Regions from separate parts of the Rhodococcus sp. NPDC058521 genome, predicted to be linked through region 1. Evidence: riboswitches for the same ligand, from Rfam matches in the RefSeq annotation. Region 1 holds a riboswitch; each other region holds the start of a gene.
The links. Region 1 has a riboswitch for cobalamin ahead of metE (5-methyltetrahydropteroyltriglutamate--homocysteine S-methyltransferase). Riboswitches for the same ligand answer to the same signal wherever they lie in the genome.
Positions count from the first base shown of each region.

Region 2: linked by a shared signal. The riboswitch ahead of ACFWO3_RS08705 (cobaltochelatase subunit CobN) and the one ahead of metE (5-methyltetrahydropteroyltriglutamate--homocysteine S-methyltransferase) in region 1 are both predicted to bind cobalamin.
Region 3: linked by a shared signal. The riboswitch ahead of ACFWO3_RS20395 (ABC transporter substrate-binding protein) and the one ahead of metE (5-methyltetrahydropteroyltriglutamate--homocysteine S-methyltransferase) in region 1 are both predicted to bind cobalamin.

Region 1 is NZ_JBHXNL010000003.1:122,046-127,217, forward strand. It holds gene ACFWO3_RS06975 (alpha-ketoglutarate-dependent dioxygenase AlkB) at 1-177, shown strand, start outside; gene ACFWO3_RS06980 (3-deoxy-7-phosphoheptulonate synthase) at 182-1,255, opposite strand; cobalamin riboswitch at 1,568-1,765, shown strand; gene metE (5-methyltetrahydropteroyltriglutamate--homocysteine S-methyltransferase) at 1,894-4,155, shown strand; gene ACFWO3_RS06990 (bifunctional 2-methylcitrate synthase/citrate synthase) at 4,211-5,172, opposite strand, start outside.
Region 2 is NZ_JBHXNL010000004.1:104,247-109,418, reverse strand. It holds gene ACFWO3_RS08705 (cobaltochelatase subunit CobN) at 1-1,992, opposite strand, end outside; cobalamin riboswitch at 2,031-2,183, opposite strand; gene cobG (precorrin-3B synthase) at 2,190-3,323, shown strand; gene ACFWO3_RS08695 (precorrin-8X methylmutase) at 3,367-3,993, shown strand; gene ACFWO3_RS08690 (precorrin-2 C(20)-methyltransferase) at 3,990-5,172, shown strand, end outside.
Region 3 is NZ_JBHXNL010000017.1:81,994-87,165, forward strand. It holds gene ACFWO3_RS20385 (ABC transporter ATP-binding protein) at 1-295, opposite strand, end outside; gene ACFWO3_RS20390 (FecCD family ABC transporter permease) at 292-1,329, opposite strand; gene ACFWO3_RS20395 (ABC transporter substrate-binding protein) at 1,329-2,366, opposite strand; cobalamin riboswitch at 2,409-2,543, opposite strand; gene ACFWO3_RS20400 (hypothetical protein) at 2,683-2,994, shown strand; gene dnaK (molecular chaperone DnaK) at 3,225-5,072, shown strand; gene grpE (nucleotide exchange factor GrpE) at 5,069-5,172, shown strand, end outside.

The DNA.
Region 1 (5,172 bases):
CCGCTGATGTTGCGGCCGCGCGGCGGTGGACAATCGCTGAAATTCACCGTGGGACACGGTGATCTGGTGGTCATGGGCGGTTCGTGCCAACGCACCTGGGAACATTCCATCCCCAAGAGCGCCCGCCCGACCGGACCGCGGATCAGTGTGCAGTTCCGCACGAGAGGCGTTCGCTGACGCGTCACCGTCGCGCGGCCACCGCATTCGCCAGCCGATCCAGCTGGGCTGCCGTGGTTTCCCAGCCGAGGCAGGCATCGGTGATCGACTTGCCGTAGACCAGTTCGTCGGAACGGCCAAGCGCAAGGTCCTGCCTGCCGGCTTCGAGGAAGCTTTCCAGCATCACGCCGACGATTCTCTTCTCTCCGTTCGCGATCCGCTCACTCAGATCGGAGACCACGTCGATCTGCTTCTCGTGGTTCTTCGAACTGTTGCCGTGGCTGGCATCCACCACGACGCGTTCGGGCAAACCCGACTTGCGAAGTCGCGCAACCGTGTCTGCGACCGTTTCCGCATCGTAGTTCGGCCCCTGGCTGCCGCCCCGCAGAATCACGTGACAGTCGGGGTTTCCCACTGTCTTCACCAGAGCCGCATGACCGTCCAGATCGGTTCCGGGGAACACGTGGCTCGCACCTGCGGCGCGCGTGCCGTCGACCGCGACCTGCACGTCCCCTTCCGTGGAATTCTTGATCCCGACGGGCATCGACAGCGCGCTGCACAACTGCCTGTGCACTTGGCTCGCCGCCGTTCGCGCACCGATGGCCCCGTAGGAAACGAGGTCCGCGATGTACTGCGGCATGATCGGATCGAGGAATTCACACCCGACGGGTAGCCCGAGACGCGAAATGTCGAGAAGCAGCTTCCGGCCGATTCGCAGACCGCTGTCGATATCGAACGTCCCGTCCAGGTGGGGGTCGTTGAGCAGACCCTTCCACCCCAGCGTGGTGCGCGGCTTCTCGAAGTACACCCGCATGACGATCTGCAGGTCGGCGCGAAGTTCCTCTGCTTTGGACGCCAAACGGCGTGCGTAGTCCATCGCAGCGACGGGGTCGTGCACCGAGCACGGCCCGACCACGACCAGCAGGCGGTCGTCGTCCCCGTTCAGGATGTCGACGGTGTTGGCGCGGCCGGTGCGTACGGTCGCGGACGCTACGTCGTCGGGCCCGAGTTCGCCCCGAACCACGTTCGGGGGCACGAGCGGACTGAGCTGGACCGTTCGCTGATTGTCGAGATGGTGGTTGTCCAGAGTGACGGACATGATGTCGGTTTCCTGTTCCGACCGACCCTCGAAGCCTTCGAGGAACTCCGCGAGCCGGTCTGTGATCCGGCTCGTGGAGTGGGAGGTCAGCGCGTGGTTACACCGACCGACCCACCCGGGGCCGACCTGCTAAACCAGAAATACGTGCGCTGCATGCGGACCACAGTAGCGGCCGGTAAGCGTCCGCGCCACCGTGCGGTTGACGAGTGCATGGACTCGTCTGCCGCTCACAGAGGCACTGCGCCTATGCTTGGCACTGCAGCTGGTTCGCCCTGTGCGGTCGTGAGGAGCCCCGAAGACCACACTCGGCGTCGAAGCACGCGTCACTCCGGTGACTCGTGTGAGAGGGAATCCGGTGAGAATCCGGAACTGTCCCGCAGCGGTGAGCAGGAACGACCGCCGTCACCACGCACTGGGCGCAACCGCCTGGGAAGCGACGGCCACTAGGTCCGATGTCGTCACATCGGGAGCCTGCGAGTCCGAAGACCTGCCGACTGTGTCGGGCACGCCGTGCTCGACGGTTCACCGCCTCGTGGAATGGGCGCGTAGACCTCCGTGCGCTTGCAGCAATACCCAGGGCTCGAGAGGTGTACCCGCTTGCCGGTGGTGTCCGTACCGCTACGCAACTGGAGAATCTCGTGACACTTTCATTCACCGCGACCGTGCTGGGCTCCCCTCGCATCGGTCCGAATCGCGAACTCAAGAAGGCCGTCGAGAGCTACTGGTCGGGCAAGATCGACGCTGCCGGCCTCGAGTCCGTCGCCGCCGACCTCCGCACTCGGAACTGGACCGAGCTGCGCGACGCCGGCCTCGACTCGATCCCGGTCAACACGTTCTCGTACTACGACCACGTACTCGACACGGCTGCCATGCTCGGCGCGCTCCCCGACCGCGTCGCGGGCATCGACAACCCGCTCGACCGCTACTTTGCGGCCGCACGCGGAAACGACACCGTGACGCCCCTCGAGATGACCAAGTGGTTCGACACGAACTACCACTACCTCGTTCCCGAGATCTCGCCGTCCACCACCTTCTCCCTCGACCCGTCGAAGGTCCTCGCGGAACTCGAACAAGCACGTGCACTGGGCATTCCGGCGCGCCCGGTGATCGTCGGTCCGGTGACGTTCCTGCTGCTCTCGAAGTCCGTCGGATCGGATGCACCGCTCCTCGACCGTGTCGACGAACTGCTTCCGCTGTATTCCGAACTTCTCGCGCTCCTCGCCGCCAAGGGGGCCGAGTGGGTTCAGCTCGACGAGCCGGCACTCGTCGCCGACCGCACGGCCGAGGAAATCGCGGTCGCGTCACGGGTGTACGAATCGCTGTCCGGCCTGGAGAACCGTCCGGCTATCCTCGTCGCGTCGTACTTCGGCGGTCTCGGTGATGCTCTCCCCGCCCTGGTCGCCACCGGAATCGAAGGCCTGGCAGTCGATCTCGTCGCCGGCAACGACACGTTCGCTTCCGTTCCGGAGCTGTCACGCAAGCACATCGTCGCCGGGGTCGTCGATGGACGCAATATCTGGCGCACCGACCTCGAGAAGGCACTTGCGTCCGCGAGCACCCTTCTGGGTTCTGCCGGTTCCCTGGCGGTCTCGACGTCGTGCTCGCTCCTGCACGTTCCTTACACGCTCGATGCCGAGACCGGCATCGACAAGGCACTGCGCTCCTGGCTCGCGTTCGGAAGCGAGAAGGTACGCGAGGTAGTCGCTCTGGGAACGGCACTCACCGAGGGACGCGAGTCCGTCGAGGAAGAATTCGCACTCGCCCGCGCTGCCGCTTCGACTCGTGCGAGCGACCCGCGCCTGCACGACGCCGAGTTGCGGAGCCGTCTGGCCTCTATCGTCGAGTCCGATTCGGGACGCAGCCCGGCCGCGCAGCGCCGTGAGGCACAGGCGGCGCTGAACCTTCCACTGCTCCCCACCACGACGATCGGTTCGTACCCGCAGACCACACAGATCCGGGTGGCCCGCGCGGCCCTGCGCAAGGGTGAGATCGACCAGGAAGAGTACCTCTCGCGGATGCGCGCAGAGATCGCGGACGTTGTCGCGCTGCAGGAAAAGCTCGACATCGACGTGCTCGTGCACGGCGAGCCGGAGCGCAACGACATGGTGCAGTACTTCGCCGAGCAGCTGGACGGATTCTTCGCCACGGCGAACGGCTGGGTGCAGTCCTACGGAAGCCGCTGCGTACGGCCGCCGATCCTGTTCGGTGATGTGCGCCGCCCCAAGCCGATGACGACCGAGTGGATCACGTACGCGCAGACCCTCACGGAGCGGCCCGTCAAGGGGATGCTCACCGGTCCGGTCACCATTCTTGCGTGGTCCTTCGTGCGCGACGACCAGCCCTTGGCGGACTCCGCCAATCAGGTTGCTCTCGCGATTCGCGAGGAGACGGTGGATCTCCAGAATGCGGGCGTGAAGGTCGTTCAGGTGGACGAGCCCGCACTGCGCGAGCTACTGCCGCTGCGTAGCGCGGACCAGGCCGGATACCTCGACTGGTCGGTGGGATCGTTCCGGCTCGCGACATCGGGAGTAGCCGACGAGACACAGATCCACACCCACCTGTGCTACTCGGAATTCGGTGAGGTCATCGAGGCCATCGCCAAGTTGGACGCAGACGTGACCTCGATCGAGGCTGCGCGTTCGCACATGGAGGTTCTCGACGATCTCAACGCGGTGGGCTTCGACCTCGGTGTCGGGCCGGGTGTGTACGACATCCACTCCCCGCGTGTGCCTGGTGTCGACGAGATCGCTTCCTCGCTTCGGGAAGCACTGAAAGCCGTCCCTGTGGAACGGCTTTGGGTCAATCCTGACTGCGGCTTGAAGACTCGTGGTCCGGCGGAGGTCGAGGCGTCGCTTCGCAACCTCGTCGACGCCGCGAAGCTGGTTCGCGCCGAGCTGTAGGCCCCCGCCTGTGAGTGGTTAGCGAGTCCAGGAACTCGCTAACCACTCACGGGGGTCAGCGGGCCACGGCTCGCTGCTCCACCCCCGAATACTCGCTGAGCGGCCTGATCAGGGCGTTCGAAGCGCCCTGTTCGATGATGTGCGCCGTCCACCCCGTGATTCGTGCCATGACGAAGATCGGTGTGAACACCTCGATGTCGAAACCCATGAGGTAGTAGGCAGGGCCGGCCGGGAAGTCCAGATTCGGTTTGATACCCGTGGCGTCGAACATGGTTCGCTCGAGCTCGTCGTACATGTCGAGCCACTTCTGGCCGTCCGTCACAGCGGCGACGTCCTTCAGAGCGTCACGCATGGACGGAACCCGGGAGTCGCCGTCCTTGTAGACCCGGTGACCGAAACCCATCACCTTCTGCTTGTCGGCGATCTTGCCCCGCAACCACTCCGACGCCTTCGACGGGTCGTCGATTTCGAGCATCATGTGCATGACGGCTTCGTTCGCACCGCCGTGCAGTGGACCCTTCAGGGCACCGATGGCTGCGGTCACCGCACTGTAGATGTCGGACAGCGTCGACGTCACCACGCGGGCGGCGAATGTCGACGCGTTGAAACTGTGCTCCGCGTACAGAACGAGGGAGGTCTCGAACGCCTTCGCAATCCGCTTGTCCGGCACCGAGCCGAACGACATGTACAGGAAGTTCTCGGCGAAGCCCAGGTTCGGATCCGGGCTGACGGGGTTCAGGCCCCGCCGACCTCGAAGATCTGCCGCCACAACGGTGGGAAGAACCGCCATCATGCGCAGCGACTTCGCGAGATTGGCCTCCGCGCCGTTGTCGTCCTCTTCTGGATCCTCGGCACCCAGGTAGCTGATCGCGGTACGCACCACGTCCATCGGATGGCACGTGTCGGGAAGCTTCGCGAGCAACGACAGCAGCGACCGATCTGCCCGACGCTGAGCACGTTCTCGCTGGACGAATTCCTGCAACTGTCCTTCGTCGGGCAGCTCCCCGTGCCACAGCA
Region 2 (5,172 bases), on a different contig from region 1:
CAACCAACCGTCGACGTGCAGCAACATGTCGTCGAACACGTCTTCGTCGGGGCGCTCCTCGAGTCCGAGGTCGTGGTCCATCTTCGCGGCCCGCATCAGCGTCCAGATCTGCTGCCGAATGGCCGGCAGCTTGGACGGGTCGAGCGCCGAGATGTTCGCGTGCTCGTCGAGAAGTTGTTCGAGGCGTGAGATGTCCCCATAGCTCTCCGCACGCGCCATCGGCGGGATCAGATGATCGACGAGCGTCGCATGCGCCCGGCGTTTCGCCTGTGTCCCCTCCCCCGGGTCGTTGACGAGGAACGGGTAGATCAGCGGCAGATCTGCGAGAGCTGCATCGGTGCCGCAGGTGGCGGACATGCCGAGGGTCTTGCCGGGCAACCATTCGAGATTGCCGTGTTTGCCCAGGTGGACTACGGCGTCTGCGCCGAAGCCGCCGTCCTCCGCGGCCGCGGCGATCCAGCGGTACGCGGCAAGGTAGTGGTGGCTCGGTGGCAGATCCGGATCGTGGTAGATCGCGACCGGGCGCTCACCGAAACCACGTGGCGGCTGCACCATCAGAACGAGGTTGCCGAACTGCATTGCGGCGATGACGATCTCGCCGTCCTTGTCGACGGAGCGATCGACGAACAGGTCTCCCGGGGCCGGTCCCCAGTGCTCCTCTATTCCCTCGCGCAGATCCGCAGGCAACGTGGCGAACCATTCGCGATACCGGGCGGCGGAGATGCGGATCGGATTGCCTTCGAGTTGCTCGGCGGTCAGCCAGTCCGGGTCCTGCCCGCCGGCCGCGATCAGCGCGTGTATCAGCGCATCGCCGTCCCTGTCTGCGAGGCCTGGAATCGCTTCGGCTCCGCTCTCCGGTCCGAGGTCGTATCCGGCAGCGCGCATTTCGGACAGCAGAGCGATTGCGCTCGCCGGGGTGTCGAGGCCGACTGCGTTACCGATTCGAGCGTGCTTTGTCGGGTAGGCGGACAACATCAGCGCGATCCGACGCTGCGGTGCGGGAATGGTCCTCAACTTGGCGTGCCGGACCGCGATACCGGCCACACGCGCGGCCCGTTCGGTGTCGGGAACGTAGGTCGACAGCCCGTCCTCGTCGATCTCCTTGAACGAGAAGGGAACCGTGATGAGGCGCCCGTCGAACTCGGGGACGGCAACCTGGGTGGCAACGTCGAGCGGCGACAGTCCGTCGTCGTTCGCCTCCCACGTGGCACGACTGCTCGTCAGGCACAGACCCTGCAGAATCGGAACGTCGAGTGCGGCAAGTTCGGCAACGTCCCACGCCTCGTCGTCGCCCCCGGCACCGACAGTGGCGGGCTTGGTGCCGCCCGCAGCTAGAACCGTCACCACGAGGGCATCCGCCTGCGCGAGAGTTTCCAGAAGTTCGGGTTCCGCGGTTCGCAGCGACGCGCAGTAGATCGGCATCGGATCAGCGCCGGCGGCGGTGATCGCCTCGCACAGCGCCTCGACGTAACGCGTGTTCCCTGCGAGATGCTGCGCACGGTAGTACAGAACCGCCACCTTCGGCTGTGAGTGGTTTGCGAGTCCCTGGACTCGCCAACCACTCACAGAGGAAAGGTGGCCCCAACTCGGCAGGTGAACCGGCGGCTCGAAGCCGTGCCCCGTCAGCAGCACCGTGTCGGACAGGAAGTTGTACAGCTGCGCCAGATTCTCGGAGCCGCCCTCGGCAAGGTAGTTGTGCGCTTCTGCGGCGACACCCACCGCGACCGTCGAATGCTCCATGAGCTCCGCGTCGGGCGCGTGCTCGCCGCCGAGCGCAACCACCGGAATCCCGGACGCGACGACCGCGTCGAGACCTTCCTCCCAGGCCCGCCGTCCACCGAGAATGCGGACCACGACGACGTCGACGCCGTCCAGCAGCGCGGGGAGATCTTCGTCCACCAACAGCCGGGCGGGGTTCGCCCACCGATACTCCGCTCCGCTGGCGCGGGCACTGAGCAGGTCGGTGTCGGACGTCGAGAGCAGCAGAATCACGGATGAAGCCTTCCTTGGGGGTGTCGCGCCCCGTGGCATGGGTCGAGTGGCCCGCAGGCGAGGGTCTGGCTGCCCGACGAACCGTTCTCGATCTGCCGGGTACACAGTGGCGCGACCGCACCGGATTCGCACCGGTTTCCTCGCCTGCGGTCGCAAGTGATCGTGATGCTACCGGGGTCGCGCAGTAACCTGTGACCATGCCCCGACCGCGCTCCCGCCCCGACGCCTGCCCTGGCGCCTTGCAGGTTCACGAAGCGGCGGACGGCAACCTGGCGCGCGTCCGGTTGCCTGGTGGAGTTCTCACTTCTGCGCAGATCCAGACGCTCTCCGAGTCCGCGGCCCGGTGGGGCAACGGCGAACTGGAGTTGACCACGCGAGGCAATGTTCAGCTGCGAGCTGTCTCCGACCCCGCCGCGTTCGCCGACCGCATCGCAGCGGCGGGATTGTTGCCGTCTCCGAGCCACGAACGGGTCAGGAACATCCTCGCGTCGCCGCTCAGTGGTCGCGTCGGCGGACAGGCCGACATTCGTGACCTGGTCCAGCAGTTGGATCGAGCATTGTGCGACGCGCCCGCGTTGTCGGGTCTACCGGGGCGGACGCTCTTCACTCTGGACGACGGCCGTGGTGACGTGACGCCACTGGCAGCAGATTTCGGTGTTCACGCAACGACGAACACCGAATCGGCGTTGCTACTCGCCGGACGCGACACCGGGGTGCGCCTGCATCCTTCCGAGGCCGTCGCTGCGCTGATCGAATCGGCACATGCTTTCCAGGCGGTTCGCCGAACGGAGTGGCGGCTCGCCGAAGTCCCCGACGGAATCGACCGTGTCCTCGAGCGGCTCGACCTGTCCACCACAACCGACCCGTTGCCCGCTCCCGCCGAGTCGCCTCCCCCGATCGGATGGCTGGACCAGGACGATGGGTTCGTCACCCTCGGGGGCGGTCTGCCCTTCGGCATTCTCGATGCGCGCCTCGCAGAGTTCCTCGCTGCCGTCGAACGACCGGTGATCATCACCCCGTGGAAAACCCTTCTGCTGTGCGATCTCACCGAGCACATGGCCGAACAGGTCGTCCGTGTCCTGGCACCGATGGGCCTGATCTTCGACGAGAACTCCCCCTGGCTTCACATCAGTGCATGCACCGGCCGGCCGGGATGCGCAAAGGCGTTGGCGGACGTCCGCACCGATGCCCGGGCAGCACTCGAACGTGGCGAAGTACCGATCGTCGGGAATCAGCACTGGTCGGGCTGCGACCGGTTGTGCGGCCGCCCCCGCTCCACCGTCACCGACGTCGTCGCCACCGCGGACGGATATCTCCATCAGGCAACGTGACCACGGTGCGACCGCCCACTCATCCACCTCTATCGTCTAACCCATGACCGAGTACATCCGCGACGGTGCGGAGATATACCGCCAGTCGTTCGCCACGATTCGCGCGGAGGCCGCACTCGACCGGTTTTCCGGTTCCGTCTCCCAGGCCGTCGTACGGATGATTCACGCGAGCGGGCAGGTCGATCTCGTCGACGACATCTCGTTCACTCCCGGCGTGATCGACGCTGCACGCACTGCGATGAAGGCCGGCGCACCCGTTCTCTGTGATGCCGACATGGTCGCGGCAGGTGTCACCCGCACGCGTCTTCCCGCCGACAACGAGGTGCTCTGCACCCTTCGGGATCCACGGGTGCCGGCCCTTGCCGAGAAGATGGGCAACACCCGGTCGGCCGCAGCGCTCGAATTGTGGGGCGACAAGCTCGGCGGCGCAGTCGTCGCCATCGGAAACGCACCGACGGCACTGTTCCACCTGCTCGACATGATCGAAGCCGGCGCGCCTCGGCCCGCCGCGGTGGTGGGCGGTCCGGTGGGATTCATCGGTGCCGCCGAATCGAAGGAAGCACTGATCGCACATCCCGCCGCACTGGGCCACCTCCTGGTACGCGGACGCCGCGGAGGCAGCGCCATCACTGCAGCTGCCGTCAACGCGATCGCGAGCGAGATCGAATGACCGGGAAAATATGGGGTGTCGGCATCGGCCCGGGTGACCCGGAACTGGTCACCGTCAAAGCCGCCCGAGTGATCGGGGAAGCCGACGTGGTGGCGTTTCACAGCGCACGGCACGGCAGGAGCATCTCTCGCGGCGTGGCCGCGCCCTACATGCGCGAAGGCCAGATCGAAGAACACCTCGTGTATCCGGTAACCACCGAAACCGTGGACCATCCCGGCGGCTATCAGGGCGCCATGGACGAATTCTACGAAGAAGCGGCCTCGACACTTGCCGCCCACCTCGAGGCGGGACGTGACGTCGCACTGCTCGCAGCTGGCGATCCGCTGTTCTACAGCTCCTACATGCACATGCACAAGCGGCTCGCAACCCGCTTCGATTCCGAGATCGTGCCGGGAGTCACGTCGATCAGCGCCGCGTCCGCGACGATGGGCACCCCGCTCGTCGAGGGCGAGGAAATCCTCACGGTGTTGCCAGGCACTCTTCCCGAGGCGGAGCTCACCCGTCGCCTCAGGGAAACCGACGCGGCCGCGATCCTCAAGCTGGGGCGCACCTACCCGAACGTCCGCCGGGCACTCACCGATTCGGGGCGAATCGACGAAGCCCGATACGTCGAGCGCGCCAGTACCTCGCGGGAACGTGTCACTTCCGCCGCGCAGGTCTCGGACGACGAGGTTCCGTACTTCTCCATCGCCGTCGTCCCCAGCCCCTCCAACAGTCGGCCCCGACAGGGAGTGGTCGACGTCGGAGAGGTGGTCGTGGTCGGTCTCGGCCCGGGCGACCAGAGATGGACGACATCCGAAGCGGCCCAGGAGCTCTCTCGTGCCACCGATCTCGTGGGCTACGGCCCGTACGTCGATCGCGTCCCCCACCGACCGGGGCAGCGCCGCCATGCCAGCGACAACCGCGTCGAGGCCGAACGGGCCGCCATGGCATTGGATCTCGCGAAGAACGGGGCAACGGTAGCGGTCGTGTCGTCTGGAGACCCCGGGGTGTTCGCGATGGCCGCGGCCGTGCTCGAGGTCGCCGCGGACGAGCAGTGGCGAGACGTGCCCGTCCGAATCGTCCCCGGGATGACCGCGGCCAACGCCGTGGCGAGCCGGGTCGGCGCACCGCTCGGCCACGATTATGCGGTGCTGTCGCTGTCCGACCGCCTGAAGCCGTGGGACATCGTTGCACGAC
Region 3 (5,172 bases), on a different contig from region 1:
GCCGCACCACATCCGCGACCATGATGTCGACCTCGGTGTGAACCTGCTGGTCGACCATCGCAAGCCGACGAGCGAGTTGTCTGCGCGGCAGCGAATGGAGATCCGCACCGTCGACGAGCACCTCCCCGGCATCCGGACGTGATATGCCTGCCAGCACCCGCAGCAGCGAAGACTTGCCGGACCCGTTCGGTCCGAGCAGGCCGATGGTCTGACCCGGATACGACTCGAAGCCCACGTCGTCGAGGACGGTCCGTCCGGCACGGTTCCACCGAATGCCCTTGGCCGACAGGCTCATCTGCTCCTCCTCATTCGGAAGAGGATCACGCCGAACGCCGGTACGCCGATCAGTGCGGTCACGACTCCGACCGGAATCTCCTGAGGTTCGAAGACCGTTCTGGCGATGGCATCGACCCACACCATGAAGATTGCGCCGATCATCACGACGGCCGGCAACAACCGGCTGTGCCTCGGTCCGACCACGAACCGGGCGGCATGCGGCAATACCAGGCCGACGAATCCGATCGCCCCGGCAGCAGCGACGAGAGCGGACGTCACGAGGGCGGTGATCCCGAGGAGGAGGATACGAACCCAGCGCACGGACACGCCCAGTGACGATGCCGCATCGTTGCCGAATGTGAAGGCGTCGAGCGCAGATGCCTTCACCAGGCACAGCACGACGCCGACCGCGACGACCGCGCTGCACACGAGTACATCCGTCCAATCGGCGCCGGCCAGCGAGCCGAGTAGCCAGAACAGGATGCCGCGCGTCTGCTCGGCGTTGGCCGAGGAGATCACGATGAAGGACGTCAGCGCGGCGAACAGTTGGGTGCCCGCAACGCCGGCCAAAACGACGCGTTCGGTGCCGCCACCCGCGCCGGCGGCCAGCAACATGACGAGCGCGAACGACAGCACCGCACCGCCGAAAGCGCCGACGGACAACGACACCGCTCCGCCACCGACACCGAGTACCGCGATCGACACCGCACCGGTCGAAGCGCCGGACGAAATGCCCAGAACGTAGGGGTCGGCGAGTGGGTTTCGGAGCAACGACTGCATGATCGCACCGCACAGGGCGAGCCCGGCTCCGCACACGGCGGCGAGGAGGGTGCGGGGCAGTCGCAGCTCCCACACGATCCCGTCCTTGATTCGACTCACCCCGGAGGTGCCGAGCCCGCAGTGCTCGAGGATCACGGCATAGACGTCGCCGACGGACAGTGCTGCGGGGCCGATGGTGATCGCCACCGCGACGGAGACCACGAGGATCGCCAGCGAACCGGCGAAGAGTGCACCTCGTAGCAGTGCGGAATCGTTGCGGATGGAAGGCGCGATCAATTGGTCATGCCCCAGCCGCGCAGCGCTTCGGCGACCTTCTCGACGCCGTCGACGGTACGGATGGAGGGATTCATGTCGGCCCCGTTGACGATGATGTATCGCTTGTCGCGGACCGCCGAGAGACGCTGGGTTACGGGATTGGATTCGAGGAATGCGATCTTGCTGTCCAGGGAGTCGCCCTCGATCGAGCGGCGGCTCAGATCGCCGAGTACGAGTGCGGTGGGGTCGCGGTCGAGCACCGTCTCCCAACTGACCTGCGGCCATTCGTCGGCGGTGTCGGCAAATATGTTCTGTGCGCCAACCGAATCGGTCATGACACCCGGTGAACCGCAGCACCCCGCCATGTAGGGCGCCTGAATGTCGGCGAACCAGTACGCGAGCGATACCCCGGATGCGTCGATGGCGTCCGACGCCACCTCGAATCGTGCTTGCAGTTCGGAGACGAACTGCTCGCCGCGCTCACGCACGTCGAAGACGGCGGCGAGGTCGCGAATCTCCTTGTATATCGCGTCGATTCTCAGTGGTTCGGTACGGGCGCCGTCCGAATCGCCCCCGTCCGTCTTGCCCTCGCAATCGGCAGGCGAGACGTAGTTGGGGACGCCGAGCTTGTCGAACTGATCTCGATCCGCGACGCCGCCTCCCGGACCCAGCGTGCCGACGAACGACGCCGACACGAAATCGGGCTCGGTGTCCAGGACCACCTCGAAGGCCGGGTTGTTGTCCGTGAGCCGGGGAACGCGCTCGTTGTCGGCGGCGAGGTTGTCACGAACAGGGTCCGTCCAGGTGGCGGTTCCCACCATCCGATCCGCGAGCCCGAGGGAGAGCAGAATCTCGGTCGAACCCTGATTCAGCGATACGGCGCGTCGGGGTGGCGAGTCGACGGTGACGGTGTGTCCGCAGTTCTCGATGGTCACCGGGTAGTTGCCGCCCGACTCGATGTTCTCTCCTGCGCCCTGGTCGTTGGACGCGCAACCGGATGCGAGCAGGACTGCGGCGCACAGGATCGTCGGGGTACGGCGAAGGGATACGTGCACGGTGCGCACAACTCCTCGAGTCGGGGCTCGTTCGCGGAGCCGTGACAACCAGTTGTGAGCGGAGGGCGATCGGACTTCGATTCCTCGTGAATCGTCACCGTTGCGCGTCAGTCCCGGATTCGCACCGGGTTCCCCCTCCGATCACGGGCCGGGAGGCCCGAATCACCGTATACCGGTTCGGTTGCTCGTCGTGAAGGGCGGCCACACGAGTGACGACCTCATGGGTGAGCGAGGGTTGTCTCGGGGTCGAAATCTCAGGGGTCGAATCGGGTATCTCCTGGATGCTGTTTCCCCTGGTGAAGCGAAGTATTCGGGTATGACCACTCGAACCGCAATCACCCGATTCGCAGCCGTCGTCTCCTCGGCTTGTCTCGCCTCGGTCGGTATCGCCGCGGCCGTCGCGCTCGCCCCCACGGCCGCCGCAGCACCCATCGACCACGACGGGCCGAAGCCGATCGTCTACTGCAGTGCCTCCGGCTCCGACAACGAGTACGACCCCGACCCGTATTACGGGGGCACGAGCAACGACGAGTACGACCCGGACGCGCACTACGGCGGGACGGCGACCGATCCGTTCGACCCCGAGCCCTACTACGGTGGTTCGGCGAACGGCGCGTGCACGATTTGAGTCCGTACCTCACTCGAGCTGGGAATTTTCTGTTTCGGGAACAATCCTGCGACACGGCCCGTTGAGCACTACGACAGACTTGAGCGCATGAGACTCAGGTTCGAGTTGACGCCGGGAGCCCTCCGGGTGCAAACTTGAGCGGAGGGCGCTCACCAGCGTCACAATCCAAGCGCCCAATCGCAGCGTTCACACAAGTTCACCAGCTGCAATACGAAAGTGAGGAAACACTTATGGCTCGTGCCGTCGGTATCGACCTCGGTACTACGAACTCGGTCGTGTCTGTGCTGGAAGGCGGCGAGCCCGTAGTGGTCGCCAACGCCGAAGGTTCACGCACGACCCCTTCCGTCGTCGCATTCGCGAAGAACGGTGAGGTCCTGGTTGGCCAGCCCGCCAAGAACCAGGCCGTCACGAACGTCGACCGCACCATCCGCTCCGTCAAGCGCCACATCGGCACCGACTGGAACGTGGAGATCGACGACAAGAAGTACACCTCGCAGGAGATCAGCGCCCGCACGCTCATGAAGCTCAAGCGTGACGCGGAGTCCTACCTGGGCGAGGACATCACGGACGCCGTCATCACGGTTCCCGCATACTTCGAGGACGCACAGCGTCAGGCCACCAAGGAAGCCGGTCAGATCGCGGGCCTCAACGTGCTGCGCATCGTCAACGAGCCCACCGCAGCTGCTCTCGCGTACGGCCTGGACAAGGGCGACAAAGAGCAGACCATCCTGGTCTTCGACCTCGGTGGCGGTACCTTCGACGTCTCGCTGCTCGAGATCGGCGACGGTGTCGTCGAGGTTCGCGCCACGTCCGGTGACAACCACCTCGGTGGTGACGACTGGGATCAGCGCATCGTCGACTGGCTCGTCGAGAAGTTCAAGTCGCAGAACGGCATCGACCTGACCAAGGACAAGATGGCCCTGCAGCGTCTGCGCGAGGCTGCAGAGAAGGCGAAGATCGAACTCTCCTCCGGGCAGAGCACCTCGATCAACCTCCCCTACATCACCGTCGACGCGGACAAGAACCCGCTGTTCCTCGACGAGCAGCTGTCCCGCAGCGAGTTCCAGAAGATCACCTCCGATCTGCTGGACCGCACCCGCGCGCCGTTCCAGGCCGTCGTCAAGGACAGCGGAATCGCCGTCAAGGACATCGACCACGTCGTGCTCGTCGGTGGTTCCACCCGTATGCCCGCAGTCTCCGAGCTCGTCAAGGAACTCACCGGTGGACGTGAGCCCAACAAGGGTGTCAACCCGGACGAGGTCGTGGCCGTCGGTGCCGCACTGCAGGCCGGCGTCCTCAAGGGTGAGGTCAAGGACGTTCTGCTCCTCGACGTCACTCCGCTGTCCCTCGGTATCGAGACCAAGGGTGGCGTGATGACCAAGCTCATCGAGCGCAACACCACCATCCCCACCAAGCGGTCCGAGACCTTCACCACGGCCGACGACAACCAGCCTTCGGTGCAGATCCAGGTGTTCCAGGGTGAGCGCGAGATCGCTTCGCACAACAAGCTGCTCGGCTCCTTCGAGCTCACCGAGCTGCCGCCCGCCCCCCGTGGCGTGCCGCAGATCGAGGTCACCTTCGACATCGACGCCAACGGCATCGTGCACGTGACCGCGAAGGACAAGGGCACCGGCAAGGAGAACACGATCAAGATCCAGGACGGCTCCGGTCTGTCCAAGGAAGAGATCGACCGCATGGTCAAGGACGCCGAGGCTCACGCCGAGGAAGACAAGACCCGTCGTGAAGAGGCCGAGACCCGCAACCAGGCCGAGTCGCTCGTGCACCAGACCGAGAAGTTCATCAAGGACAACGAGGAGAAGGTGCCCGCCGAGACCAAGGAAAAGGTCGAGGCAGCGATCAAGGAGGCGCAGGACGCGCTTGCCGGCACCGACATCTCGGCAGTCAAGGCGGCCGTCGAGAAGCTGGGTGCAGAGTCCCAGGCCCTCGGCCAGGCCATCTACGAGGCCAGTGCCGCCGAGGAAGCGTCCAACACCGACGGTGCATCCGCAGATGGAGGCGCTGACGACGTCGTCGATGCAGAGGTCGTCGACGAGCCGTCCGACTCGGAGAAGAAGTGACGTCCGAGAATTCCGAGCAGGAGCCGGTAACTTTCGTCGACAAGCGAAAGATCGACCCCGATACCGGTGAAGTACGGGAAGTGGCTGGGGAAGCCCAGCC